DNA from 3 places in the Erwinia billingiae Eb661 genome. Region 3 is predicted to be linked to each of the others. Evidence: predicted binding sites of a transcription regulator. Region 3 holds the regulator's gene; each other region holds the start of a gene.
What was found. The regulator CRP, encoded in region 3, controls carbon source genes, mostly activating them, when cyclic AMP is high. The targets are predictions, from matches to a motif close to ATGTGANNNNNNTCACAT.
Positions count from the first base shown of each region.

Region 1: the regulator CRP is predicted to act here: its motif matches at 6,845-6,862, upstream of azuC (stress response protein AzuC).
Region 2: the regulator CRP is predicted to act here: its motif matches at 8,383-8,400, upstream of pth (aminoacyl-tRNA hydrolase).

Region 1 is NC_014306.1:4,844,848-4,854,896, reverse strand. It holds gene EBC_RS23565 (MFS transporter) at 1-53, opposite strand, end outside; gene EBC_RS23560 (alpha/beta hydrolase) at 391-1,839, opposite strand; gene mgtA (magnesium-translocating P-type ATPase) at 2,523-5,207, shown strand; gene EBC_RS23550 (DUF1158 family protein) at 5,348-5,599, opposite strand; gene mntP (manganese efflux pump MntP) at 6,183-6,752, shown strand; gene azuC (stress response protein AzuC) at 6,938-7,015, shown strand; gene cbpA (curved DNA-binding protein) at 7,357-8,304, shown strand; gene EBC_RS23530 (chaperone modulator CbpM) at 8,301-8,600, shown strand; gene EBC_RS23525 (hypothetical protein) at 8,653-8,997, opposite strand; gene EBC_RS23520 (SgcJ/EcaC family oxidoreductase) at 9,362-9,823, opposite strand.
Region 2 is NC_014306.1:2,058,176-2,068,224, forward strand. It holds gene EBC_RS10885 (tetratricopeptide repeat protein) at 1-1,144, opposite strand, end outside; gene EBC_RS24690 (fimbrial protein) at 1,304-2,308, opposite strand; gene EBC_RS10895 (fimbria/pilus outer membrane usher protein) at 2,322-4,856, opposite strand; gene EBC_RS10900 (fimbrial biogenesis chaperone) at 4,960-5,640, opposite strand; gene EBC_RS10905 (fimbrial protein) at 5,773-6,303, opposite strand; gene EBC_RS10910 (EAL domain-containing protein) at 6,689-7,342, shown strand; gene pth (aminoacyl-tRNA hydrolase) at 7,616-8,203, opposite strand; gene ychH (stress-induced protein YchH) at 8,479-8,760, shown strand; gene EBC_RS10925 (GGDEF domain-containing protein) at 8,801-9,970, opposite strand.
Region 3 is NC_014306.1:4,620,849-4,630,897, reverse strand. It holds gene EBC_RS22580 (putative adenosine monophosphate-protein transferase Fic) at 68-628, shown strand; gene EBC_RS22575 (aminodeoxychorismate synthase component II) at 662-1,240, shown strand; gene argD (bifunctional acetylornithine/succinyldiaminopimelate transaminase) at 1,322-2,539, shown strand; gene EBC_RS22565 (YccS/YhfK family putative transporter) at 2,607-4,685, opposite strand; gene crp (cAMP-activated global transcriptional regulator CRP) at 4,744-5,376, opposite strand; gene EBC_RS22555 (OsmC family protein) at 5,684-6,094, shown strand; gene EBC_RS22550 (phosphoribulokinase) at 6,134-7,003, opposite strand; gene EBC_RS22545 (creatininase family protein) at 7,182-7,979, shown strand; gene EBC_RS22540 (LysR family transcriptional regulator) at 8,013-8,912, opposite strand; gene EBC_RS22535 (BMP family protein) at 9,023-10,030, shown strand; gene EBC_RS22530 (ABC transporter ATP-binding protein) at 10,047-10,049, shown strand, end outside.

The sequences.
Region 1 (10,049 bases), 220 kb from region 3:
ACGGGCGTGGTGTCGTTTTCGGCGTCGAGCGTTGGGGCGATGGAGGCTTGCATAGCAGTTTCTTATTTGTAAAACATGTTAAAGAATCTTACGCACAGCGGAGACGGCATTCAATGGCGAAAACCGCGGCACGACGGGCTTGCGGCGTGGAAAAGAGGATTATGCGTGACAGAGGATAATTGCCGGGCGATGGCAACGCCAAACGCCGGTTTGCTGGCAATAAACACCAGTAAACGGCCAATAAAAAGTGGCGGGTCAGCGTTAAATGCTGGCTTTTGGCTAACTTTTGCCCAGCAAACCAGATTTATGACTGGCTTTCGCCCCAGCGACGGACGACGTTAACCCCGACACAGCGTGTTACAACGCGTGTCGGAGCGGATGGGGAAGGGTTTATTTTATCGTCGCGTTAACCTGCTCAAGCATCCACGGATAAAACGGATTCGACGACTGGCGCATCAGCGAATCCAGGCTGACGATTAACACCGAGCGCTCCCCGCGCGGCGTCATCGAGCCGAAACTGACGCCGAACGCATTGGGCGGCGTCGGTGTGCGCCCGTACAGGGAATCGGTTAACGGGAAGGGCAGCGCCACATGGGACAGCGAATAGACGTCTGCCGGGTAACGCAATCCCAGCGGCGTGACCAGGGTCGCGGTGCTGCCGGCTGGGGTGGTTTTTGCCACTTCCGTATCGCTTCCGGCAGAAGCGTTGGTGACCAGGGTCGCGGTGTAGGCCCGTGGCGCGGGAGGTAACAGATGTTCTGCCGCATGGCGGGCGCTGCTGCGCATCAGCGGGGAGAGCGGCACCGACTGATTGATATCAAACAGCACCAGCTCGCTGCCGTTGGCCGGCAGCAGATTGTATAAGGCTCTGACCACCGCAGGCGTGCTGACCGTGGCATCCGCCACCGACTGGAAGGTCAGCACCGGCGGCAGTTTAGCCAACCGCTGGCTGGCCTGTTCATGATGCAGCTGGCTCTGCAGGGCGCTGGTAAGCAGCCAGGACTGGCGCGCCGCTTTTACCGGGAATGAGTTGTATTTGAACGGGTTAAACTCCGGCAGGATGCTCAGCCACGCCGATCGGGCAAAGGCCGGGAAGATCGACGGGATCCCCGCCAGCCCGGCATAACGGGCGTAGCTGCTGACGCCAATCATCGGCGAGATCAGGATCAGCCGGTCGGGTGCCGGCAGGGTCGGATCGTCCAGCGCATCCAGCGCATATTTCATTGCCAGCGCGCCGCCGTTGGAGAAGCCGACGATATGCAGCGGTGCACCGGGTGGAATGCGTTTTTTCGCTTCCCGCACGGCCAGCCGGGTTGCCGCCATCCAGTCCTGCCACACCACGCTGGTCAGCGCCGCCGGCACCGTGCCGTGGCCGGGTAAGCGGATCCCCAACGCGATATAGCCATGCTGCTGATAGTCCTGAGCGATATGGCGCAGGCTGTAGGGTGAGTCGGTCAGGCCATGCAGCAACACCACTGCGCCACGCGGCGTGCCGGTCGGCATCATGATGTAGGAGCGGTTCCAGTCGGTGGAAAAGTGTTCCGGATTGACCGGGCTGCGCTCCGCATAGCGGTTATAGGTTTCCGGATTGTCGTCCTGCAGCCTGTCGCTGACGTTAATTTTGATGCCGTCGAACAGGTTCTGCTCATTCTTCAGATAGCCCGCCCAGTCGCTGTTATCCATCTGACTGTCGCTCAGCTCCTGCGGTACCCAGGTGTGCCACAGCTGCAAATCTGGCCCGCGTTCCGTTAGCGCCACGCGCAGCCCCAGCAGCACGATCGATACAATGACCACCAGTATCGCCACGCGTTTAAACCAGATTTTAGTCCGTTGAAGCATTGTCATCCTGTCCTTCTGCCCGAGTCTCCGCTGCAAGTATAGAGCGGATCGGCCTGGGAATGAGACTGTGTTTAAGCAATGTCTTAATGGGAATTTCGCCGCTGTTGATTAATGGTTTAAGAAAAAAACAGCGATTAATCACCGTAAGTTACCATTTATCTTTATGATTATGTTGGGTATTTTTATTTTTACATCGCAATGTGGTGCTAAATTTTGCGGTTTACTTCGGTCCTGACCCGGCCTATAGTGACGGCGATTCACACAACGGAGCCCAAAATTGGACAGTCACCCCTTAAGTAACATCTTAATCTGGTAAGCCAACTCCTTTGTTTGCTTGCCGAAAAACGGCGGGCAATGTTTCACCTCCTTTCAAGGTCGTCGCATCCCCCCTGACTTATCGTAATCAGGTCCAGTGAATACTGGGCGCGGAAGGCTATGCGTTTGATCCCCGATCTTTTGCAGTGCCGCTAAACACACTTTTTCTGATAAAGGATTTTCTGATGAAAGAACCTCCGACCAGCGATGGGCGAAGGCGGCTGCACGGCAGAAGGGGGATAAACACGCACTGATCTTCCCTTCTTCACGCTGTCCTGCCCTCGTCCCGATCCGTACACATTCTGATTAATCCTCATGCGCAGGAGAGATTCCCCGCGCCTGAACAAAAAAAAGAAAGGATCTGGCAGATGAAAATGAACAATGCCAACTTAAACCTTGCCCGCGATCTGGCCATCGCCAGCGCCGCAAAACAGAGCCTGGACAGCACGCTGGCCAGAATGCATACCCAGCGTCAGGGCCTGACCCAGGAAGAGGCCGCAGAGCGCCTCGCCCATTACGGCAAAAACCAGGTGGCGAACGAGAAGGCACCCCATGCCATTCGCCAGCTTTTTCAGGCGTTTAACAATCCCTTTATCTGGGTGCTGATGGTGCTGGCCGGCATCAGCTTTGTCACCGATTACATTTTGCCGCAGCGCAAAGGTGAGGAAACCGATCTGACCGGCGTGCTGATCATGCTGATGATGGTGATGCTGAGCGGGCTGCTGCGTTTCTGGCAGGAATACCGCACCAATAAAGCCGCGGAAGCGTTGAAGTCAATGGTGCGTACCACCGCCACGGTGATCCGCCGCAGCAGCGCCTCGGCGCAGCCGGTCAGAAGTGAAATTGCCCTGCATGATGTGGTGCCAGGCGACATTATCTTCCTGTCGGCGGGCGACATGATCCCGGCTGACGTGCGGCTGCTCTCCTCCCGCGACCTGTTTGTCAGCCAGGCGGCGCTCAGCGGGGAGGCCATTCCGATTGAGAAATATGACGCGATGGCCAACATCGCCGAGAAAACCGCGGCCGGCAGTAGCGATGATGCCGACCTGCTGTCGATGCCCGGCATCTGCCTGATGGGCACCAACGTCGCCAGCGGCACCGCAACCGCCGTGGTGGTGGCGACCGGTGGCGAAACCTGGTTTGGCTCGCTGGCGAAATCAGTGGTGGGTAGCCGTCCGCAAACGGCGTTCGACCGTGGCGTCAACAGCGTCAGCTGGCTGCTGATCCGCTTTATGCTGGTGATGGTGCCGATTGTGTTGTTTATCAACGGCTTTACCAAAGGTGACTGGTCCGATGCGCTGATGTTCGCGCTGGCGGTGGCGGTGGGTCTGACCCCGGAAATGCTGCCGATGATCGTCAGCTCCAACCTGGCGAAAGGGGCGATTGCTATGTCCCGTCGCAAAGTGGTGGTGAAACGGCTGAATGCCATTCAAAACTTCGGCGCGATGGACGTGCTGTGCACCGACAAAACCGGCACGCTGACGCAAGATCGCATCATTCTGGAACAGCATCTGGATGCCCATGGCCGCAATAACGACAAGGTGCTGCAGCTGGCCTGGCTGAACAGCCGCCATCAAAGCGGTATTAAGAACCTGATGGATAAAGCCATCCTCAGCTTCAGCCAGGGAAACCAGGCGGTCGCCGGACTGTGGCGCTACCGTAAAATTGACGAGCTGCCGTTCGACTTTGAGCGTCGCCGCCTGTCGGTGGTGGTCGCCAATGAACACAATCAGCAGCAGCTGATTTGCAAAGGCGCGGTGGATGAGATGCTGGCGGTGGCCAGCTGGTGGCTGGACGGCGGCGAAAAGCGTCCGCTGGATGAAGCCGCACGGCAACAGTGGCGTCAGCAGGCAGAAGAGTGGAATCAGCAGGGCTTCCGCGTGTTGATGCTGGGCGAACGTGAGCTGGGAGACAATCCGCTGACGCTGCCGTTGAGCAAAGCGGACGAGCGTGAGCTGACCATTTGCGGGCTGCTTACCTTCCTCGATCCGCCAAAAGAGAGTGCCGGCGAAGCGATTGCTGCGCTGCAGGAAAGTGGCGTGGCGGTGAAGGTGTTGACCGGCGATAACGCGATTATCACCAGCAAAATTTGCCGTGAAGTCGGCCTTAACCCGGGCGTGCCGCTGTGTGGGACCGAGATTGCCCGCCTCAGCGACGATGAGCTTTACCCGCTGGTAGAAGCGCGGACGGTGTTTTGCCGCCTGACACCGCAGCAAAAATCACGCGTGCTGCAGGCGTTGCAGTACAACGGCCACACCGTCGGCTTCCTCGGCGATGGCATCAACGATGCGCCGGCGCTGCGGGATGCGGACATCGGCATTTCGGTGGATACCGCCACGGACATCGCCAAAGAGTCCGCCGATATTATTCTGCTGGAAAAAAATCTGATGGTGCTGGAACAGGGCGTGATTAAAGGCCGGGAAACCTTCGGCAATATCATTAAGTACCTGAACATGACCGCCAGCTCCAACTTTGGCAACGTGTTTTCAGTGTTGATCGCCAGTGCCTTTATTCCGTTTTTACCGATGCTGGCCATTCATCTGCTGATCCAGAACCTGATGTATGACCTGTCTCAGCTGGCGCTGCCGTGGGACAAAATGGACAAGGAGTTTTTACGCAAACCGCGCAAATGGGACGCGAAAAACATCGGTCGTTTTATGCTGTGGATGGGGCCAACCTCGTCGCTGTTTGATATCACCACCTTTGTGATTATGTGGCACGTGTTTGCCGCCAACAGCGTCGAGCATCAGGCCCTGTTCCAGTCGGGTTGGTTTATTGAAGGGCTGCTCTCGCAAACGCTGGTGGTGCATATGCTGCGCACCCAGAAAATCCCGTTTATTCAGAGCCGTGCGGCGCTGCCGGTGATGATAGCCACCGGGCTGGTGATGGCGTTGGGGATCTATATTCCGTTCTCACCGCTGGGGCATGCGGTCGGTCTGGTGCCGTTGCCATGGTCGTACTTCCCATGGCTGGTCGCCACGCTGTTCGGGTACTGCGTGGTCGCGCAGGCGATGAAACGTGTTTATATCCGCCGCTTCGGCCAGTGGTTCTGAGGAGAAACGCATGAAATACGCTAACGTGGTGACCACCATCGTGCTGTTCTTCGTCGGGCTGCTGATTTTCTCCAGCGGACTGCTGATGATCCTCAGCATGTAATGCAGTCAGGGCGGATCGCCGATCCGCCCTGATTTTTTTAATCCCGTGAGACCTTCACAAACCGCAGGTAAATAAAGCGGATCACAAAGTATTCAATCGCCCCCAGCAGCAAAAACCACAGGCAAAACACCAGCGTATACAGCTGGCCGATATCACTGAGATGGAACATCGCCATCAGGCGGTACGTCAGGCTCAGACCAAACCATGGCGCGGGCAACAGCAGGGCGGAGAGCATGCCCAGCATCAGGGTGCTCATCGGCATCAAAAAGGTCAGAAACGGGTTATTCATGGAGCTTCCAGTCGGGTCATCAGCGGCCATTTTCCAGCAAACTCGCTTCAGGTTCAATGCTTACACCGCCAGCGCGCGTTTCACCTCTTCCCGCATCCACTGAATAAAGCTGCTGCGCTTCTCCGAAGGGTGCAGATCCTGCCGCTACAAAACGTGAATCGGGCGGCGTCCATTTTGACCCGCTGAGCGAGATGACCATCACCCAGTTTGAAACCGGCAAGGTTTACCGGGTCTGGTAACGCTCAGGGGGCCGATCTCCGCCCCTTTTCTAAACAAAAGATTCCCCCATTTCCTGCCCGCCTTATCCCTCATTTCTGCTGGCTATTCCCCCAACGGCTTCAGGGATGTGACCGTTAACACAGTAATTCTTTTAGCCTTTTTGATTAAAAATTTACCGCGAAATTAGCATTCGTTAAAAAGTATAGCCAAGGCTATACTCAAATCCCTGATTTTGTTGTCTTTTTTTTTGCGAAACCCCGTGATAGGATGCGCTTCTTGTTGAGCACCCGCGCTTATTTTTTCGCCGGGACCTCCGTTTTTGATGCCTGAAGGCGTCCAGGGCCCTCAAACCGGTATAACTACAATGAACATGTACGCAACAATGATTTTGGCCTTTGGCATGTCGATGGACGCGTTTGCGGCGGCCATCGGTAAAGGTGCCAGCCTGCATCGTCCCTCACTGAAAGAGGCGCTGCGCACCGGCCTGATTTTTGGCGTTATTGAAGCGCTGACCCCGCTGATTGGCTGGGCAGTGGGCATTGCGGCCAGCCGTTACGTTATGCAGTGGGATCACTGGGTGGCCTTCACGCTGCTGTTTGTACTCGGTGCCCGTATGATTTGGGAAGGGTTCCGCAAAAAAGAATCGGTCGAAGACGCGCCCCAGAGCCACAGCTTCATGTTGCTGGCCACCACTGCGGTGGCAACCAGCCTCGATGCTATGGCTGTGGGCGTTGGCCTGGCCTTCCTGCAGGTGAACATTGTCACCACCGCGCTGGCTATCGGCGCTTCCACCATGGTGATGGCATCAGCAGGTATTTTGCTGGGGCGTTTCCTGGGCCCGGTGATGGGCAAATGGGCAGAGATATTTGGTGGTGTCGTGCTGATCGGTATCGGCAGCAGCATTCTGGTTGAACATTTAGGCCTTTTTGCCTGATTTCCCTCCTCTTTCTCTCCTTGCTGTCGGCGGGCTGCGGCCCGCTTGTTTAACCTTCGTTTAAGTTCACCTTTGCATACTACCCGCCAATTTTGTGATCTGGTTCAAATTTATTTGCCTGAAAAACGCGCTTCTTGTATACTTTTTTTGCGTTTTACTAACAAAAGTTTAATCAGGTAGCCGAAATGAAAAAATTCTTTAAACGCGTGTTGCACAGCTATGTTGAAGCGTTCAAACACGTGCCGCCAGGCGCCATGTCTTAATGGTTCCGGCCAGACACCCTCGATAGCCTCGGTCAGGGACCGACCGGTGGTTATCACTTTCTTCTGTTCTTCACTGCCTTCTACTCTCCCTAAAAAATCTTCTTACGCCTTCTGAACCCGTTCAGCCATCGGGCGATTTGCTGTGCCTGTCGATCGCCGCATTAAACTCTCCACACCCTGTAACGGGATGGTCTGATTTATTTCCCCCATCGCGCATTTACGCCTTACACTCATTAAGTACCGCGTTAAGGGTCACCGTGGGGCCTTATGGCCTCACTTGTTTTCGACGGATTGAACCCGACTTGTCTCAAAATAGTTGTGTGAAAAGAAGGTGTTAATAGATGGAATTTAAAGATTATTACGCCCTGCTGGAGGTTGAACCGACGGCAGATTTGAAAACCATTAAAACGTCGTACCGTCGGCTGGCGCGAAAATACCATCCCGATGTCAGCACCGAAGCCAATGCCGAAACGAAATTTAAAGAGATGGCAGAAGCTTACGAGGTTCTGAAGGACAGCGACAAGCGCGCTGAATACGACAATCTGCGCTTACACCGCGACGATCCCCGCTTCTCACAATCCGCACCGGACTTCGGTGGCGGATTTGGTCAACATTCTCAGGGTAATACCGGTGACTATTCTGACTTCTTCGAATCCATCTTTGGCCGTCAGGGCGGTGGATTCCAGGGGCAGACGCGACGTCATCCACCAAGACGAGGTCAGGATTTGGAAATGGAAGTGCCGATGTTCCTTGAAGAGACGCTGACCGGCGACAGCCGCAACGTCTCCTTCACCCTGCCAGTGCTGGATGAGTTTGGTCGCCAGACGGATGAAATAGCGAAAACCCTGAAGGTGAAAATCCCCGCTGGCGTGGTCGATGGCGAGCGTATTCGCCTGAAAGGCCAGGGCGTGGCGGGCAGCCACGGTGCGGCGAACGGCGATTTGTATCTGGTGATCCGCGTGGCGCCGCATCCGCTGTTTGAAGTCGATGGGCAGAATTTGCAGATTGTGGTGCCGCTGGCTCCGTGGGAAGCCGCGCTGGGCGCGACGATTCAGGTGCCAACCTTGACCGGAAAAATTGCGCTGACCATCCCGGCGGGCAGTCAGAACGGCCAGCGAATGCGGGTCAAAGGTAAAGGCCTGGTCAGTAAAAAAGGCAGCGGCGATCTGTTTGCCATTCTGAAAGTGGTGATGCCGGGCAAAGCCGATGAGCAAACGGCCGCCCTGTGGCGTGAGTTAGCGGAGAAGGCCGCCTTCGAGCCGCGCTCAGCATGGGAGAACGCATCATGAGTGAACATGTCCGCTATACCGTGATTGAGATTTGCCGTTCGGTGGATATTTCCCCCGAAGAGCTGACGGAAGTGGTGGGGCTTGGGGTGATCACCCCGCTGGAAGTGACGCCCGGCTGGATTTTCGATTATCACGCGCTGCGTAGCCTGCGCAAAGCACGACAGCTGCAGGTTGAGCTTGAGCTGGAGTGGGCGGGTATTGCGATGGCGCTGACGCTGATGGAGAAGGTGGAGCATCTGGAGAAAGAGAACGCCCATCTGAAGCGCCAACTTGAGCGGCTGCTGCACACTCACTAATTTGACGGCGTGGCGAAGTGTTCAGGGTCGGTTCGCCCGACCCTGATGCGCTTTAATCCTGGCTCTGATACTCGTCCAGCGTGGCGTTCTGGCAAGCTTCGGGGCTCTGACGCGCTTCTTTTTTCTGGTTTTCATTCAGGTTCATCCAGGCGGCAATCACCGTTCTGGCTTCATCTTCATCAAACTCAGGTTTTTCCTGCGCGGAAGGCGACTGACCGCGTGCATCCAGCGCCTTCAACTTAGCAATGTAGCTGTCCACGGACCCGCTGGTTTTTTCCTGGGTCACTAGCGTACACAGATTGGCGATATAGCCCTGAGCCGGATCTTCAGAGTCATCTGCGGCCTGCGCCGCGCCGGTTGCTGCCAGAATGGCGAGCAGCATTAGTGCTTTTTTCATACCTGCTCCTGGTAAAAGGGGTGAAGTTAACGCATCTTCCATCAGGCAGCCTTTAAATTGCAACTGTTTCAGCCTGCTCGCCAGTGTTGATCGGATTGATGACAGAATTTCATTCAGGCTCTTTTTAAGAGTCAGGATCGCACGATGGTGGGTTTTGCCGCTCTGGTACCGTGCTTCAGCATTGGTCTGGCCCGGGCCACGGTGGGTATCGGTGCAGCATAAAGCCTGAAGCACGCGACGAAACGCTGGAGCGTATTCATTGCTTTCGCCCAGCGCGCGCCTTATGTTCCCCGCGCACCGATTGCCATTGTCGATATATATACATTGGCCTTTATGGCTGGACGGGAATAATCAGATAAAGGGGTTATTTAACCTGTTCTGGCATGGCAGAAGAGTGGTGAGTTGAAATCAACCATTTCTCGCCATTCCAGGCATAGGTAAAGGTATAACGGGCTGCCGCTTTACTGCCGTCTTTAAAGGTAAAGGTATAGGTTCCGGTATCAATCGCTTTATTACAGCCCAGACGAATATTGCGGCTATCAATATGGCCAACCGGTTTTTTCGCTAAAAACTCTTCAAAATAATGAATGCGCTCTTCGTCGCTTAAACGGACCTGATTAGACAGCGTCGGTAGCAATACCGCGTCCGACAGGTAATTTTCTGAAACGGTTTTCGCATCGCCGGTCTGCAGCGAGGCGTTCCAGCGATCGAACATTGACGCCACTTGTTTCTCGGTCGTTTTAACACAGGCGTTATTTTCCTTGGCAAAGGCCGCAGAAGACGTCAGTACGGCAGCAATAATAAGGACGGTTATTCCAGATTTCATTTGTTTTTTCCCATGATGTTTAACTGAATGCGATTTTTAAAAATGAAAGGTAGCAACCGTTAATTAAACGAGGCATAAACCTGTGGGCGCGGGGAAAGAGGGGAAGCTTGACCTCTGATGTAGATCAATTTTAGGGGTGTTATTTAATCTAACTGGCAGGGAATAGTACTTTACGCAGTAATTATACGCAACATTATTAAAACCATGATGGTGAAATGGCAGTTTA
Region 2 (10,049 bases), 2.5 Mb from region 3:
TTCCCTCCACCTGCAACAGCGGGGCCAGCGCAGCCAGATGGCTGAGCGAACGGTGCCGATCGTTGTTATGGCCGACCGAGCCTTTCCACACCAGGCCCACGCGCAGCGTTTTGCGGCTGTTCTGCGGCAGCGGCCAGGCGGCAATATCGCCGGTGGTGGCATGCAGATAGGGCGGTAGCGGGCCAAAAGGCGAGGGGGTGTCGAGAAAATATGCTGGCAGATCCAGCAGCATACAGACGACGTCAGTGACCGGGTGCGCAGAGACCTCTTTGCTGGAGACGATATGATCGACGCCCGGCAGGGTTGTCATCAGCCCGACCAGCGCCGGGCTGCACGCCAGCATCACCTGCGCGGCATGTTTCTCACTTTTTAAGCGCGCGACATAGCGGCAGAACTGAATCTCATCGCCAAAACCCTGCTCGCGCAGCACCAGGATGCTCTTTCCCGCCAGATCTTCCCCCTGCCACCAGGGCTGGGGAAGGGCGGGGCGCAGAAAGAAACGCTCGGGATTGGCCGGCGCATAGCGTTGTTGATAGTGCCGCCAGCCTGCCGCGAAATTGCCCCGACGCAGCTGGATCATTCCTAATGTATTTAGCATCCGGCTGTCCTCAGTGCGGCTTTCCAACGCCTGGCTAACCGCCTGTTCGGCCTCCTCCAGCCGCTGCATATGCGCCAGCGCGGTGGCATAACCAAAGCGCGCGTCGGGATAATTCGGCTGAGCGGCCAGCGCCAGCTGATACTGTTCAATGGCTTGATGATGACGGTCGGTTTTGTGCAGCAAAATGGCGTAATTATTGCGGCAGGCGGCATAGTCGGGCAGCAGTGCCAGTGCCTGCTGGTAGCACTGCTCTGCCTCGGCAAAGCGCTGCGACTCGTAGCAGGTCAGGCCGAGGCCGTTGAGCGCGCCGGCATCATTGGGGGCGATTTTCAACAGGCGTCTAAAGTCGCGCTCGGCCTGAGCAAACTGGCCGCTGCGCCGCATCAATCTGGCCGCTTCATGCAGAAACCAGCGGTCATTGGGAGACAGCAACAGATGGGCGCGGATTTTTTTCAGCGCCTCATCGCTGCGCCCCTGTTTCAGCAGCTGGGTCACCGCCTGCTGCTGACGGGCGGAATTGAGGGCGGGGCGCTTGTTGTTTATCACGTGGGGGGATTTCCATATCTGCCGGGAGAAGGCGCTATTTAACCAGAGTGGCGAGGTGACGGGCGATCAGCCCGGTCTGGGATTCGCGGCAAAAAAAAAGGTGTTGCACAAACTTTTGCGCAACACCGGATAACAACACGTTATCGACACGGTAAGGATTCAGTTATAGGTCATGGTAAAGGTGGCCAGCGCGTTCGCCCGGCCGGGGGTGATGTTGGATTGCGTCTGATAGTAGCGGGCACTAAACGGCACGCTGTACCCCCCGGCAGCGGCGGCGGTGCCTGCGGCCGTAATTGACCCAAACTTCACCGGCGCGGTGTTGTACAGCACTTGCACGCCGACACCGCTGGCGGCAACACCCGGCGACGTCGCATTCAGCGCGATAACGCCCGGTGCGGCAGAGCTGTCAGCGGTGGCATCCAGCTTAAAACTGACGCGCGCGCCCGCGGCACAGGTCAGGGGAATGTTGAAGTTCCTGTCGGGTGAGGTACTGCCCTTGCCGCTAAACGAACGCTTTTCAATATCGCCGAGCGGCACCTGAATGGTGTCGCTGTTAACGGTACAGGCTGGGTTGCTGATGCTTGAGCTGGCCAGTCTGGCGGTGTAAATGTAGTTCCAGCTGCGAATGCTGGCCCGGACCAGCGTGCCGGTACTCATGGGGCCGCTCCCCGCGGTGGCCGAGATTTTGACCAGTTCGAAAGTGACCGGTCCCCAGGAACCGCCGCAATAGGTCCAGGTGCTGCCTGACCAGGAGCAATGGTTTCCTGTCAGGATGCGATCAAATGCCCCTTTGCCAAATGCCCCTGCGGTAGAGCCCGCACCCGGCGTGACGATGCGGATAGCATAACCGGCTACGCCGGACTGATAGAGTATTTCGCCGCCGTAAGTCACCGCAGCCAGGCCCGGAGACCGCCAGTCCTGCTGATTGAAGGTGGTACATCCGGTAATAAAATAACCGCGAGATGCGATCAGATTGGACGTCTTTGTGGCAACAACCTTGCCGACCGCCGTCGCCGGCGGCACCACCACGTTGCCAAAGCTGATGGATTCCTGGGTATCGGCAGAATAGCCGGCCGCAAAGGTACAGTCGGCCCAGGCGGGCAGGCTGCCGCACAGTGAGACGACGGCGATGGCAGGTAAAAACGCTTTTTTCACGATATTCATAACGTCGATTCTCTTAGCGGCAGGCAGCGGTTAAGGTCAGGACTGAGGCGGCGCCTTCAGTGGCTGGCAGAGTAAAGTTAAGCTGGCATTGCTGGTTGGATGCGTTGCCCCATTGCACCTGCAGCTCGCCTTTATCAGGCACGCCGCTCAGGTAGAGCTGACCATCGGTGCCGATAATGCCGCTGTTTTCCAGCGCGCCTTTGGGCTGGCGAAGGGTGGCGATAGCGCCAAACGGCACCGGTTTGCCCAGGTAGCTGAGGGTGAGTAATACGCGCTTACCGACGCGGGTGTTGAAATCGGCCAGTACCACGGCACCGCGGGTTGGGGTGACCGTCTGGATGCTGCCGTCAATATCGACATCTTCCGCCAGCGTTTCGGTGTCAAGCACAATGCGGTTCTGGCGATAGGTGCTGACATACGGCACCACGGCATAACCGCGCCAGTCGGTTCTGACGCCGCTATTATTCTGCACTTTTACGTTGCTGGCCCCCGGCGCCCGCACCAGCGCCAGGGTTTCGCCCTGTTGCTGAGAGAACGTCACGCCATAAGGGTGAACCACTATCCCCCCCTGCAGACCGTAGTTAATCTGCTGCGCATCCCCTGAGGTGTTGAAGCCACCCTGCATTTCGCCGTAGGTGCCTTTGTAACTGGCATTGGCATTGCTGCTCGCACCCTGGCCGCGATTACCGAAGCTCTGCTGCAGGTTATAGCTGAGGTTGTTGTCGGCCAGCGCGGTGCCGCTGACGCCGACCTGGTGGTTTGTACTGCCACGCCGACTGCTATTGATATTGTAACTGGCCCAGCTGTTGCTCAGCCATTTGCCGAGCGGGATCTGCACGTTGAAGGCAAACTGCTGGTCATTGGCATTATTGCCTGGTGCCTGGCTGTAGGTGTAGCTCAGCCCATAGGTGATGCTGTTGTAGCTCAGGTTGTAGCCGGCACTGACATTGCGCTCATAACCGCTCTGCTGCCAGTAGTCCTGCTGCCAGGCCGACAGGTAAAGGTTGCCGAAGCTTTTCAGCGACTGATTGATATTCACCTGCGCCTTGCTGCGCTTGTTGCTGTTTTGCTGCCAGGCGTTAGGGTCAAAGGTGCCCAACTCGTTGGCATCGCGAAAGTCATAAAAGCCGAGGGTGGAGTAGCGATAGCCCGCCAGAGTGAAGGTGGTGTTGGTCGCTTCAATATCTTTCGCGTACTGGAAACGATATGACTGCCCGCGATGACGGCTGCCATCGCGCAGTTCGGTGCTGGCCTGAGTGACATCCAGCGAGATTGAGCCGAGTGTGCCAAAGCCATGTCCAACCCCCATTACCTGCGCGTTATAGCGTTCAGAGACCAACAGACCGCCGTATACCGTGGTGTTCGCCGGCAGGCCATAGATCAACGTGCCCTGAGCAAAGGTCGGCGTGCTGGCTTGCGTATTACTGGAACGATATTCACCGGCGGTAGCGGCATACTTCATTCGACCTTCGCGCAGCATCACCGGCACTGCTGAAAATGGCTGCACCAGATGGCGTTCCGTACCGTCGGCTTCGGTAATGGTGATAGCCAGATCGCCGCTGGAGGAAGTAGGGTAAAGGTCGGTGATGGCGAAGGCGCCGGGCGGCACGTAAGTCTGATAAATGATATAGCCATTCTGACGCACGGTAACCTGAGCGTTGCTTTGCGCAATCCCGCGTACCACCGGCGCAAAGCCTTTCAGGCTGTCGGGGATCATATTGTCATCTGACGCCAGTTGCGCACCGCGAAACTGCACGCTGTCAAACACTTCACCAGGGGACGCGCTGTCACCCAGCGTCAGCTGCGCTTGCAGCGGCTGCACATCGCGCTGCAAGAAGGTGTTAACGTTTTGAGCGTTGCCGTTATTCAGGGTGGAATAATTACGCAAACGCCATGCGCCCAGATTCACGCCGCTGCGCAGGTTAAGGTAATAGTTGTCTTGCCGATCTGAACGGCGATCGACGCGGGTGCTGGCGCCACTAAAGGTATAGTTCAACAGCGCGGCGGGCATCCCCTGGTCCCACTGCGACGGGTCGACATAGCCCCGCGCTTCGCTGGTCAGCGCCGCCTGAGGAATGCTCAGGTTAAGGCGCTGCTGGTTGAAATCAAACTGGCTGGCGGCATGCGGAATATACCCCTCCAGCCCGGTGAGCGGCTTATCGACGTCCAACAGTTGCAGCGCAGGGAAAGCGTCAAGTTTGACTCCCATCGCCCGCAGCTCGGTTGGGGTGAATTCCGGCTGCAGCTTGCCGTTAACATCGACAAAGTTGACGTCACGGGTGTCAATCCGGCTGTCGTTAAGATAAATATCGACGTGATAGGATCCGGGCATCTGACCGCCGCTGACCGAAAATTTTTCCAGATCGATAGCCGACGGCTCACTGGTCATCTCCAGTGCCGCCGGATTGAAATAGTCTTCCGCCTGCGCCATCGGTGAGGTGATGCCTAATCCGCAAACCAGCAGGGAAGAGAGGAAACGCTGTTGCGGCGGCATCGCCCGGGAGGCGATCGCCGTGCTGGAATGTTTTTCAACGCTGAATTTTTCCATAACCAAGGCTCCTCTTCCGGAATGACGGCAACAGGGGGCCGCTCCACGGCCTGGATGGGCAGCGGCGGGTGACCGGGATTGCAGGTAAACGACAGTGCGGGTGTTACAGCGCCTTGCTCAATGCGGGCGTAATCCCCCCAAAATCAGTGATGGTCTGCCAGCTGACCTGACTGCCAGCGCCGGCGGGGAGTGGCAGTTTGATGCTGCTGAACGGTGCCACGCTGCCAGCCTCTTTGATCTCGGCACTGCCGACCTTGATGCTGTAGAACGCGAGGTGATAAGCCGTTGGGTTGCTGACCGTAAGCTGGCTGCCCTGACGGGTAAAGGTTAAGGCTTTGTAGGCTTCGGCTGCGTGGCTGGCTAAGGCCGCCGGGCGATAAATCAGCTTTATGCGCGTTTTCATCGAGATCTGCAGCTGATTGGCGCTGGATTTCTCAGTGGAGGGAATGGATTTGATATTCAACCAGTACAGCGATTCGCGATCTTCAGGTAACTGACCGCCGGTACGCACGATGCGCAACGCGTTTTCCTTGCCCGCATCAAGGCGAAACAGCGGAGGGGTGATGATAAACGGCGGTTTGCTGTTCTCCGCCGTGGCATTTTCGACCCAGGACTGGATCAAAAATGGCGTGGTTTTTTCCGGGTTACTGACGTTGACCGAGGCTTCTTTTTTCGCGCTGTCATAAATGACCCGCGTGCCGCCAACAATGATACCGGCGGTAGCCGCCTGGCTGGCTGCCAGTAATCCAACAATCAAACAAAGCGTTTTAATCTTGCGTAACACGGCGTTCCCCCTGAGGAATGGCTGGTGAAGCTGAGTATCTGGCGGCACCGGTATGGCGCCGCGGTCATTTATCCTTCCCTGTCGGTGCTGTGAACTGGCACCCATTCCTTCAGACCCATGCAGCCTCTCGGCTTAGTTGTAGGTGATAGTAAACTCGCTGACGGCACCCGCAGTACCCGGCCGGATGGTTGCTTTGGTGGCAACATACTTGGCGACGAAGTTAAAGGTGGCAGTGGTCGCCACGTCCTCGTTTTTAGACTTGCTAGCGATGGGGATCAATGTCGTGGTGTCCTGCTCGTAAATCCCTACTGCAACCCCATCGGCTTCTGCGCCAGCATTCTCGGTGAGTTGCAGCAGCTCGCTATTGATAGGATCTTTGGGGCCGTCAAACTTAACCGCGGCGGTAGTGATAGCCACCGGGCAAGCTTCCAGCAGGATGCTGAAATTTGTTGGGCTGGCGGTGCTGCCTACACCCGAGAAGGCAGTAGCCTGCACATCACCCAGGGGAACGGTGACGGTTTTGGACCCGGTGGAAACCGCACAGGTATTATCAATAATGTTACCGGTGAAGTTCACGCTGCCATCAGCCGCCTGAGCGACACAGACAAACGCGGAGCCTGCCAGCAGGGCGATTAGCTTTAGGTTATTGGTGGTCATCATCATCTTAATCTCGTCATTTTATTAAAAGAGCGAAGAAAATCAGCGGAAGATGAACTCACCCACTATTTCTCACGCCGCAGCATTCTTCATCTGCGGGCATTTTGACCAGGTCAGGCTGGTTAAAATATAAGCCTGGTCTTGGTAATCTCAGAAATGTCTCTGATGGGGGAACCGGAGGGGGCGCGGGATAGTGGGGCAATACGTTGCCGGACGTTTTCGGGCGATTAAATTGTTGCTGAGGGTGACTAAACAGTAAAGCTGCCGCTGGACCTGCCGATAACGTTAAAAATCGTCGTATTGATTCGCTGTTTTACAGAATAAGCATCTATGTTTTATCTGTACGACGATTTTTAGCATTGGCAGGACGCCTGAACATTGGCATGAAGGCATGATACATAATTACAACTGTGTTCCTATCCACACGCTGAACGGTGAACTGATCGCACTGGATCTGACGCCGGGCGAAATGGACATTGATTCGGGTACTCCGCTGGTCGATCAGCTCGATCCGGAAACCCTTTTGCTTAATCAATTGCTCACCATTGAGCATTACGCTGACTATTTCCAACAACACGGCTTGCTGTGCTGCCTGACAATCAACTTCCAACTGGCTAAAGTGGTTAGCCAGTCGGCGTTTATCCAGCAGATCCTCAGCCATTTGCCCTTTATCCGTCTGAAACTGTCAGAGGATTTCCCGAACCTGCACGATGGCCCGAACAATCCGCTGCTGCGCACGCTGATCGAACAGCTCAATATCCTGTGGCTGGATGATTTAGGGGCAGGGGACGCGAACCTGAATGCGCTGCAGTCGAAAATGTTCGAAGCGGTGAAGTTGGATCGGCAGTTCTTTCTCGATAACGTCACCAAACCCTGGTTCAGCATCCTGATCGCCAATATCCGCCAGTACACCAACCGGGTGATTGTCGAAGGGGTTCAGAGTGAAATTCAACTGGGGAAACTGGCCGAAAGCAAAATCTGGGGCGTTCAGGGCTACTTCTTACCGATGGTGGCGCTGAAAGAATTGGGCAAAGCCGACCAGTAATCTTTCGTTTAACCTGTATGTTCACCGAGCGGGTAACGATCTCAGCCTTTGACCTGTGTGTTCACCGAACGGGTAACTATCTCAATTGCTACAGGGTGGTGCCACAGGGCGCGTTAGCCGGGTGTATGCCGCAGGGATGCGGCATCCAAGCCCCCAGGGATGGGTTCACGGCGTCCCGGATAACGCGCCCTGTGGTAACGCCGAGCCACTGCACCGGTTTTGACCTTAAAATCACCGAGCCACCGACCCGGTTTTGACCTTCAACCGAAGAAATTACTCAGCCTTAAAACTGTGCAACCGGTTCATCGCCTTCAAGCGATCTTCCTTCAACCACACCTCAGTACAGCGCGCGGCTTCATCAATGGCATTATCAATCAACGACTGCTCGGCTGATTGCGGCTTGCCCAACACAAATCCCACCACCTTGTTGCGATCGCCCGGATGACCAATGCCAATCCGCAAACGGTGGAAATTAAGATTGTTGCCCAGCTTGCTGATGATATCTTTCAAGCCATTGTGACCGCCGTGACCGCCACCCTGCTTGAACTTCGCCACGCCCGGCGGCAAATCCAACTCATCATGCGCTATCAGAATCTCTTCCGGCGTGATCCGGTAAAAGGTCGCCATCGCGGCCACCGCTTTACCGCTTAAATTCATAAAGGTCGTCGGAACCAGTAAACGGACATCTTCGCCGCCAATATTCAAACGCGCGGTGTAACCGTAAAACTTACTCTCTTCTTTTAACGCTTGATTGTGACGCTGTGCCAATAAATCGACGTACCAGGCACCGGCATTATGGCGGGTGGCGGCGTACTCTGCGCCGGGATTGGCAAGGCCCACAATCAGTTTAATGCTGCTCACTTGTCTGTTTTCCTGAAGAGTGCGGTGAAGAAGGGGGCTAGTGTACTTTGCCCGGCTGAAAACGCAAAATCCCCCACCAAAACGTGACACACTCCGCAATAGTTCACTGGCGTGATAATGCATTTTCTATAAGAAATCAGTCGCTTGTGCGTAAAGAATTGTCAAACTTTTAGCAACAAATGTGATCTGTCCCGCACCAACTTAAACATCTATTGCATAAACTTATGACATGCGGGCACAGGACAACGCCCTTATCTGGAAACTGGAGGGGAATGATGAAACGTAAACATGCCAATTTGACCGGTAATTCATTAATGGTGTTTGGGCTGGTGGTGATGGTCGCTGGAGTCGGTTACTCCGTGCTTAATCAGCTGCCGCAACTGCAATTGCCCCAGTTTATGGTTCACGGCGCAATCTTCAGCATCTTTATCGGCGCATTGCTCTGGCTGGTCGGCGCGCGCATCAGCGGACGTGAAAAAGTCGCGGACCGCTACTACTGGGTGCGTCACTACGATAAACGCTGCCGTCGCAGCACCGATGGGCATAGCCACCATTAATCCCGTTAAAAACGCCTCTGTTCAGAGGCGTTTTCATCCCTTATCCCGCCACGCCTGACAGCGCATTCGCCTCGGTTGCCACAAAACGCGTCACCCGATTTCGCCCCAATGCCTTTGCCTGATACAAAGCTTCATCAGCGGCGACCATTAACGTTGGTATCTGATGGTAGGCACCCTGCGCGGTGGCGACACCGATACTCACCGTGTAATTCACCCCTTCCGGATGGGAATGCTCGACCGTCTGACGGATCTTCTCGGCAATCCGCAAGGCATCGCGCTCGCTGGCCACCAGAATCGCCGCAAACTCTTCGCCGCCTAATCGCGCAAAATGACTCTGCGCCGGCAGTGATTGCTGCACCTGTCGGCAAAAATCAATCAGCACCAGATCGCCCTGATTGTGACCAAAGCGGTCATTGATGCTCTTAAAATGGTCCAAATCGAACAGCATAATTGTCAGCGGCTGCGCCGTTTTATCGCACCGGCGAGCCAACGCTTCGCCCTGCTCAAACAACGCGCGACGGTTCCAGACGCCGGTCAGCGGATCGAGCAACGAGGCGTTCTTATACTTGATCTGCGTGCGCTCATTGACCATCGCCAACATGGTAAAGGTCAGCCCGATCACCATCATGATCGACTCCAGAATGACGTAAACCGAAAAGGTCGAACCGCCAATCGCGCCATGAAACGGGCTGGGAATGCCGCCATCCACCACCGCGCGCGTCAGATGGAAAACCAGATGGATCCACAACAGCAGTTGGGCCGGCCAGTAGGTCACCGGCAAGGTGGCCCGCGAACGGTGCAATTCAATAATCATCCAGCCAGTATAAATCACACACAGCAGACAGACCGCCAGAATGCGCATCGGCATCGAGTGGTAAAACGTCGACCACTGACACAACGCCAGCCACACCAATGGCCCGGCCAGCCACAACCAGCCGCTGCGAGCACCGCGAAACGCCCGAAAAGACATCACCAGCAGACTGTAGGCCAGCATCACCAGCAAATTGCCCACGCCAACCGGCAGAAACAGACTGCCGTTGCTGCGCAAACTGCTCAGGAACACCGCAATGATGGTGATCACCAGCGCCAGGCACTGAAAGCCCAATACGCGATTATATTGTGAGCCTTTCCATGCAAACACCATGATGATGCTGAGAAAAAACAGCACATAGAGCTCGCAAACAAACAGGGTATAGACGTCCAGCGTCATCTTAGGATTATTCCTGGTGGAATCATTCAGGCAAAATATCATTAATAAATAGCGGCCAAAAGAGCTGGCTGGCGGGAAT
Region 3 (10,049 bases):
AGTGCAGGCATCTTGCACGCGGCCGCCCGGCCGCATTAAGCAGCAATCACTTCGTCATGGAGGCAGCATGTCCAAAAAAGTCACCGAGAAACAAAAACACAGCCTTTGGCTGCAACGACTGGAAGCCAATTTCCTCGCCAGTTTTCAGTTAGACGGCACCGCCTTCGATCCCGGCCCTGCTCATCCCGGACTTCCCCATTTGCGGGCGCTTCACCATGCCTTATTTCAGGATGTCCTTGAGGATGCGGGCGAACTGCGCCGCATTGATATCCAGTTGGGCGACACGCCGTGCTGCCATTTCGAATATATCGAGAAAGAAGGCAATGCGCTGATGCAGTCGCTCGAAGATGAGAATGGCCTGGCCGATTTGCCGCTGGAAACGCTGACTGAACGTCTGGCGTGGTATTACTGCGAACTCACGGTGCTGCATCCGTTCCTGCACGGCAATGGGCGCGCTCAGCGACTGCTGTTTGAGCAGGTGATCATCCAGGCCGGGTTTGATATTCAGTGGAAGAATATGGATGCGGAAAGCTGGCAGGCCGCGAACCAGGCGAGTCTGGACGGGGATCTCAGCTTACTGACCGCCGCGTTTGGCAAAGTGGTAAACGAACGGCCGGAAAGTGCGTAGAATAGCGCGGTCCTGATCCCGCCCGGAGCCACCATGCTACTGCTTATCGACAACTACGACTCATTTACCTGGAACCTTTACCAGTACTTTTGCGAGCTGGGCGCCGAGGTTGAAGTCCACAGGAATGATCGGATCACCCTTGAGCAGATCGCGGCGCTACAGCCCGAACATTTGGTGATTTCTCCGGGGCCCTGCACGCCTGACGACGCGGGGATTTCTCTGTCGGCTATCCGCGCCTTCGCCGGAAAGCTGCCGATTCTGGGCGTCTGCCTGGGGCATCAGGCGATTGCCCAGGCGTTTGGCGCGCGCGTGGTGCGGGCGCGCGAAGTGATGCACGGGAAAGTCTCCGCCATTGAACACAACGATGGCGGCGTGTTTGCCGGGCTGAATCATCCGCTCACCGTCACCCGCTACCATTCGTTGATTGTGGAAAACGGCTCGCTGCCCGATGATTTTGAAATCACCGCCTGGACCCTCGCAGACGGGCAACCGGACGAGATTATGGGCTTCCGCCATCGCCATTTGCCGCTGCAGGGCGTGCAGTTCCATCCGGAAAGTATCCTTAGCGAGCAAGGGCATCAGCTGCTGGCGAATTTTCTCGCGCGTAAATAAATTGCCTTTGAGTGATTTATTATGCATATTTTATGATTATAATTTCACTTTCCTGCAACGTTACAAATGATGAGGTAGTCAATGGCAGCGGATAAATTAGCGGTAACGCGGGCGACATTTGATGAAGTGATATTGCCTGTTTATGCACCAGCGCAGTTTGTGCCAGTGAAAGGCAAAGGGAGCCGTGTCTGGGATCAGCAGGGCAAAGAGTACATCGATTTTTCCGGTGGGATTGCGGTCACCGCGCTGGGACATTGCCATCCGGTGCTGGTGGAAGCGTTAAAAACGCAGGGTGAAACCCTCTGGCACACCAGCAATGTGTTCACTAACGAACCCGCACTGCGCCTTGCCAGCAAGCTGATCGCCGCCACCTTCGCCGAGCGCGTGTTCTTCGCAAACTCCGGTGCTGAAGCCAATGAAGCCGCCTTCAAGCTGGCCCGCTATTACGCCTCTAAACGCCATTCGCCGTACAAAAGCAAAATCATCGCTTTCCACAACGGCTTCCATGGCCGCACGCTGTTTACCGTTTCTGTCGGTGGCCAGCCGAAATATTCTGACGGCTTTGGCCCGAAACCTGCCGATATCGTGCATGTGCCGTTCAATGACCTGGATGCGGTCAAAGCGGTCATTGACGATCACACCTGCGCCATCGTGGTTGAGCCGATTCAGGGTGAAGGCGGCGTGATGCCCGCGACCGTTGAATTTATGCAGGGGCTGCGCAAACTCTGTGACGAACATCAGGCGTTGCTGGTACTGGATGAGGTGCAGAGCGGTATGGGTCGCAGCGGCAAGCTGTTCGCCTATGAGCATTACGGCGTGACGCCCGATATCCTCAGCACCGCGAAAGCGCTGGGCGGCGGTTTCCCGGTCAGTGCGATGCTGACCACCAACGAAATTGCCTCCACCATGTCGCCAGGCGTGCACGGCACCACCTACGGCGGAAATCCGCTGGCCTGTGCCATTGCCGAAGCCGCGCTGGATATCATCAATACCGAAGCGGTGTTGAGCGGGGTGGAAACGCGTCGTGAGCAGTTTGTCACCGCGCTGAAAGCGCTGGACGCGAAGCTGGATCTCTTCAGCGACATTCGCGGTAAAGGGTTGCTGATTGGTGCGGCGCTGAAGCCACAACATGCGGGCAAAGCGCGCGATATTCTGAATGCCGCCGCCGCTGAAGGGGTGATGATCCTGAATGCCGGTACCGATGTGATCCGCTTTGCGCCCTCGCTGGTGATTGAGCCGACCGACATTGAAGAAGGCATGGCGCGCTTCGCCAAAGCCGTCGAAAAAGTCCTGTCTTAACCGACAAAAACGGGAGCTGAGTGGCTCAGCTCCCGATCCGCGCCTGCCGTTCTCCGCACCATTCTGCTTACGTCGACTTCCTTAACCGTCGGGACAACCAGCGCCCATGATGCGGCCGCGCGCTCCACGCCAGTGACGAGATGGTGTGCATCACGCTGAGGTGCCCCAGGATCCGCTTCACATGCCTTTCCAGGATGGTCACCGGCCCCTGATTCAACTCCATCTGCGTATCCAGCACGTTCGCTTCTGAGCTCGGCCCGTCATACTCCAGCCGCTGTTGGCAACGCTGCAACGCAACCTCACAGGCCTGCAGATAACGCTCCGCCAGCGACGAGGTCAGCATGGTGTGTTCCCGCGCCAGCGTGGTCATGGCATTGATATGCTCGACGATAAACTGGCTGTGCGTCACCCACAGTTTCATATCCGCCAGATAGCTGGGATCAAAGCCTGGCTCCTGCATCGACTGATTGAGCGAGTTGAACAGGGCGTTGTGCGCCTGATTAACGCGGATACGCTGATAGGCCAGCTTCACCGGGTCCTGTTCATTCCCCAGCAATAACCGCAGCGCATCCTGATAGGTTTCCAGCGCGTCATGCGCATTCTGCCGCAGCAACCCGCTTTGCCATTGCGGCCACAACCAGATGGTGCCGCCGAAGGCAATCAGGCAACCCATCAGCGTATCCAGTAAACGCGGCAGCAGGAAGTCTGCGCCGTTAAGCGAGAGCAGCTGCAACGAATACACTGCGGTGACCGTAAAGCCAATCATCGCAAAGCCGTAGAATTTACGGATAAACAGGTAGCTGATAAGGGTAATGGCTAGCATCACCAGCAGCACGATGGATTCGGGTGCCTGCAGGCGCAAGGTCACCGCGGCAATCACCAACCCGGCCAGCGTGCCCAGCGCACGGTGCTGGATGCGGACGCGCGTTGCGCTGTAACCGTTCTGGCTGACAAACATGACCGTCATCAGGATCCAGTAGGGTTTGGGCAGATTAAAGAACAGCGCCAGCGAACTGGCAAAGGTCAGCATCACCGCAAAGCGGGCGGCGGTGCGCAAGGCGGCCGATTTCAGCGACAAATAGCTTTTGATGGCCGGCAGCAGCGGCAGTCGGCGCTGCCGGTCAGCCATCAAATCGCGCTGATAAAGGGGACGCTGGGTACGCAGCACCCGACCAATCCGGCTGAAGTGGTAATAGCAGAAGGTGCCCACCGGGTTATCCGGATTCTGCCGTGAGATCTTCTCCAGCGCCTGAAGCTGCTTATCCATGGTGAAGCGCTCGGGCAGCTTGTGGTAAAGGATATCGTCGGCCAGTTCACGCAGCCTGGCGGCGATGGTCTGCGCGTTCCAGCGGATCACCGCTTCGGCATGGCTTTGCTCCACCAGCTTTTGCACTTCTTCCGGCTGATGCAGGCTGACGGAGATGTGCTCCTGCAAATCTAGCGCGATTTGAAACGCGCGGGTCAGCCGCTTGTGGTGATTGTTGTTGGTGGCTGACAGCATATGCATCTGCTGATAGCAGGTGGTGATCAGGTCGACCGCTTTTTGCTGGCGCGCCAGCAGCGGAGGCAGGGCTTTCTCCGGATCGGTGAGTTTGGTCAGCAGGGTGTATTTCGCTTCGCAGTAACCCGCCAGCTCGCGATAGAGCAGGCTTAAGGTTTCCCGCAGCGGCTGCTCTTTCCACAGCCAGAACCAGACCCAGTTGAACACGCCGTACCAGATGGTGCCGAGCACGTAGAGCATCGGCGGTTCCCACACCGGCATGCGTCCTGCCAGGCTAAGGGTGAAGATTGCGGCTATCAGCGAGCCGGGCAGCAGGCGGCCATGCAGCGGGCTGATTTCACCGGTGACGCCCAGCAGCATCGCCATCGAAAACAGGATCACGGGCAGGGGAACGTGGTGACCGGCAAGATACTGGATCAGGAAACTGCTGAAGGCAAACAGGCTTCCGCCAACGATCAGGCGTTTGAAAAAGCGCTTATGAGGAGTATCAAGGCCAGCGAGGTTGCAACAGGCAGGGACTAAGGAAAACAGCAACCCTTTTTGCAAGTCGCCCAGTAGCCATCCCATCGCTACCGGTAAACAGAGCACCAGCGTCTGGCGCAATGCGTAGTTGATCTCCGGGTGATAAATCAGTCGACGCCACATCACTCCACACCAAATAAAAAGGCGCAACACCAGGTGTTGCGCCGTGGATCAGAGCCGATTAGCGAGTGCCGTAGACAACGATAGTTTTACCGTGTGCCGAGATCAGGTTCTGATCTTCCAGCATCTTCAAAATGCGTCCCACTGTTTCACGAGAACAGCCAACGATTTGCCCAATTTCCTGGCGGGTGATCTTGATCTGCATCCCATCCGGGTGCGTCATGGCGTCCGGTTGTTTTGCCAGGTTCAGCAAGGTCTGCGCGATGCGACCCGTCACATCGAGGAAAGCTAAATTGCCCACTTTCTCAGAAGTGACCTGCAAGCGATTCGCCATCTGTGCAGACAGGCGCATCAGAATGTCAGGGTTAACCTGGATCAGCTGACGGAATTTTTTGTAAGAGATTTCAGCCACTTCACAGGCTGTCTTCGCGCGTACCCACGCGCTACGCTCCTGACCTTCTTCAAACAGGCCAAGCTCGCCAATAAAGTCGCCCTGATTGAGGTAAGACAGGATCATCTCTTTGCCTTCTTCATCCTTGATAAGCACCGCTACTGAACCTTTGACGATATAGTAGAGGGTTTCTGCCTTTTCACCCTGATGAATCAGCGTGCTCTTGGATGGATACTTATGAATATGGCAATGAGACAGGAACCATTCAAGTGTCGGGTCTGTTTGCGGTTTGCCGAGAACCATTCGCTGTTATCCTCTGTTGTAATCGTGCCTAAATACAGGGGCAGAGTTCCCTGCCAGGCGTTGAAATAGTCAAGCGTTTCCCATCAGGAAATTTATTCGGGCCTCTGTTAAAAGCCTGGCTCGTTATGCGATTCGTTTCGTCGTGCCTGTAGAGTACTGACGAAAATATTACAGCTTTGTTTGTAGCACAGCTTTCAACGAGTGTCTTGTGTTGTCTCGCTTCAGCATAGTGCGAAAATTGCCGCATTGCCGTTTTTCTGCCTAAAGCGTAATCTGGCGATAACTGAATGAATTAGAGGAAATTGTTATGCAGGCTCGAGTCAAGTGGGTTGAAGGGTTAACGTTTTTGGGAGAATCCTCATCCGGGCATCAGGTTCTGATGGACGGAAATGCGGGCGATAAAGCCCCGAGCCCGATGGAGATGGTGTTGATGGCCGCGGGCGGATGCAGCGCAATCGACGTGGTTTCCATTCTGCAGAAGGGCCGCCACGACGTAAAGGATTGCGAAGTGAAGCTCAGCTCCGAACGCCGTGAAGAGGCCCCGCGCCTGTTCACCCACATCAATCTGCACTTTATCGTCACCGGCGTGGCCTTAGGCGATAAAGCGGTGTCGCGTGCCGTCGATCTCTCCGCGGAGAAATATTGCTCGGTGGCACTGATGCTGGGCAAGGGCGTGGAAATCACCCACAGCTATGAAGTGATTGAGTTACCGGCGTAAGTCATCCCATCGCCGCCCTAAGCCCCGTGCCCGCGGGGCTTACTCTATTTTCTTACCCTGGATCAGACGCTTCACCAGCGGCCCCATAATCAGCTCCATCGCCAGCCCCATCTTGCCGCCCGGCACCACCAGCGTATTGATGTGCGAGATAAAGGATCCCTGCAGCATCGACAGCAAATACGGGAAGTCGATATCTTCCAGCGCCTGGAAATGGATCACCACAAAGCTTTCATCCAGCGACGGGATACCGCGCGCCGCGAACGGGTTAGAGGTATCCACCGTCGGCACGCGCTGGAAGTTAATGTGCGTGCGGGAGAACTGCGGCGTAATAAAGTTGATGTAATCCTCCATGGATCGCACCACCGAATCCATCACCGCTTCGCGTGAGTGGCCGCGTTCGCTGGTATCGCGCACCAGTTTCTGGATCCACTCCAGGTTAACGATCGGTACCACGCCAACCAGCAAATCAACCTGCTGCGAGACATTGTTCTGCGGCGTCACCACGCCACCATGCAGCCCTTCATAAAACAGCACGTCGGTCGGTTCCGGCAGGGGTTGCCACGGCGTAAAGGTTCCCGGAACCTGATTCCAGGGTACCGCTTCATCATAGGTGTGCAGATATTTGCGGGATTTGCCGCTGCCTGACCGGCCATATTCCGCGAAGGTCTGTTCGAGCAGGGCGAAGTCATTGGCTTCCGGGCCGAAATAGCTGATATGGCGGCCCATATCGCGCGCTTTACGGATCGCCATATCCATTTCAGGACGGGTATAACGGTGAAAGCTGTCGCCTTCGACTTCGGCGGCATGCAGATTCAGCTGCTGGAAAATTTTTCTGAAGGCCAGGCTGGTGGTGGTGGTTCCCGCCCCGCTGGAGCCGGTGACGGCAATAACCGGATGTTTGGCTGACATGCGCATACCTCCCTGAGTAAAGTCACATCGATCACGCATTGGTACCATGTTTCGCGCACGGGTGTCATCTTTGCCACTCTCTGATGCCAAAAAAGCAACGCTGCGCCGCATTTTTGCTGCTTCAATTCGGCCACGAATATCCGCAGACTGACAAAAATGATGCAGGAGAAGGTGCCAGATGAATATGCCGTCGTCACGCTGGTGGTGGGATCTTTCCACCCGAGAATTCAGTGAGCTGGACATGGATAAAGTGATCGCGGTGCTGCCGATTGGCGCCGTCGAGCAGCATGGTCCGCACCTGCCGGTCCGGGTGGATGCCGCCATCAACGCGGGCATTATTGCGCGCGCGGTCGAGTTAATGCCGGCGGATTTGCCGGTACTGATCCTCCCGGCGCTGCCGGTGGGGAAATCCGATGAGCACCTCAATTTTCCCGGCACCTTAACCCTTCCTTATGAGGTGTTGGGTAAAGTCTGGTTTGAGGTGGCGAAAAGCGCCTGGCGTGCCGGGATCCGTAAACTGATTTTCTGGAATTCCCATGGTGGGCAACCGCAGCTGATGGAAATCGTCTGTCGCCAGCTGCGCATCGAACTCGATCTGTTTGCGGTCGGCGCCAGCTGGTTCCGCACCATTGATTCTTCCGACCTGTTTAGCGCGGAGGAGTTACAGCACGGCATTCACGGCGGGGAGTCCGAAACCAGCGTGATGCTGCATCTGCACCCGGATTTGGTGCAGATGGACTATGCGCAGAACTTTGTTTCCGCCTCGGTGGCGCTGGCGGAAACGGGCGGTATTCTGACCCCGGAAGGCGGCGTCGGCTTTGGCTGGATGGCGGAAGATCTGCATCCGTCCGGCACCACCGGCAATGCGGCGGCGGCAGATGCTGAACGCGGTAAGATTGAAACCGATCGGGCGGCTGAGGCCCTGATCCGGCTGATTGAGGAAGTGCAGGCTTATCAACCTCCTTTCCAGCGCTAAAGGTCCACGGGCGTTGTCTTCGCGGCAACGCCGTTACGCCATCTGTCCCATCATCACTTTGATGGTTTCTGCCAGCACGCTGCCGATCGCGCTGGTGCCCCGGTCGTGACCAATCAGCATCAGCGTTTGTGCCTGCTGCGACAGTTCACGTACCGGGATATACATCAAACGCCCGCTGCGCAGATCGAATTCGATATCAAACGGCGTTAAAAAGGTCAGCGCCTGATCGAACATCGCCGCCTGGCGCATCACTTCGATTGAGTTGGTTTCAATTACCGGATGCACGGTGACCATCGCCCGGGCAAACAGCTCATTCAGATACGGGCGGATCACCATCGACTTATCGGCAATCACCAGCGGATGAGGCACGCAGTCGCTGAGCCTCAGGCTGGTTTTATCGGCCAGCGGATGGCCGGGAGCAACCACTGCGCCCAGTCTGCCGACGGCGCTGCCCAGCATGCGCAACGAGGGCGGCAGGTCAAAATCGAACCCCAGCCCGAGGTCGGCCTCACCGGATCCCACCGCGGCGGTAATGTCATCGCCGGTGGTCATCTGCCGGAGGATCAGTTTCACCCGCGGATTTGCCCGGCGAAATTCAGCGGCCATTCGCGGGATCAAATTGGCGGCCAGCCCGCTCATCATCGCCACCGTCACTTCGCCTCGCCGTAATCCCTTCAGCTCTTCAATCTTAATCTGCGCCCATTCCAGCTCTTTAAAGGTCTGCCGCACATGGTGGATCAACACTTCGCCCGCCGCGGTTAACACCATTTTACGCGGCAAGCGCTGGAACAGCGGCGTGCCCAGTTCTTCCTCCAGCGCGAGGATCTGGCGGTTGATTGCCGACGCTGAGATATGCAGCCGACCTGCGGCTTTGCGGATCGATCCGCAGCGCGCCACTTCATCCAGGTAGGTCCAGAGCCGGTGTTGCAACATGCAAAACTCCTGCGTTGCCTTTAAGGCATCAATGAGTACGAAAATATGTGCTTTTAAGGTAACGAAAATCGCGGCATAACTGAACAATCTTCAGTTGAGGGGGCAAAAAAATGGCAGGTGTAAGTCGCAGGGGATTTGCAAAAATGCTGGCGGGTGCGGTGATGTTACCGGCTCTGGCGCCGTTACTTTCGAAGCGTGCATTGGCGGCCGATAAAAGCATTAAGATCGCGTTGTTATTACCCGGCTCCGTCGCCGATGGCGGCTGGAGCATGCTCGCTTATCAGGGATTACAGGCCCTGAAAAAAGAGGGCTTCACCGTTGCCTGGAGCGAAAGCGTGCCGCAGGCGCAGATGGAACAGACTATCCGCGGTTATGCCGACGACGGCTATTCGCTGATTATCGGACACAGCTTCGAATACGGCTCGGCCTTTGCTGAAGTCGGCCCTGATTATCCGGACACCTATTTCTTTGCGTCGACCTTCAAGCCAGACAGCAAAGCACCTGCCAACGTTGAGTACGTCAATCTGGCCTACCTGCAGTCGGCTTATGCTGCCGGCGCGCTGGCGGCGCTGATTTCCGATAAGGGCAAGGCGGTGGGCTTTGTCGGCGGCGGGGATAACCCGACGCAGCAGGCGATGATGCGGGCGTTTATTGCCGGCGCGGAGAAAACGCGTCCGGGAGTAAAAGGCCTGGGCGTGGTAACCGGCGATTATGACAATGCGGCCAAAGGTCGGGAAGCGGCCACCACCCTGATCGGCAACGGTGCGGATGTGATTTGGCATACCGCCGATGTGACCGGCTTAGGGGCGCTGCAAGGCGCGGCGGCGGCGAAGGTCAAGGCCATCGGCTGTTATGCCGATCAGAAGGACGTGGCGCCGGCGTATATCGCCTGCAGCCTGAAGCAGAACCTTGACTGGATGGTAGAAGAAGTCGGCCACTCGGTCGCCAGTAAACGCTTTATGGGCGGCAAAGAGTGGTCGCCAACGGTCGCCAAAGCCTGGTCGGTGGTTTACGGCAGCGAGCCATACAACAGCAAGCTGGTCAGCGCCGAGGCCTGGCAGACGTTTACCGCCATCTGGCAGCAGCTGGATAACGGCAGCATCGTTCCTAACGTGTGAGCAAAGGATTTTTGATATG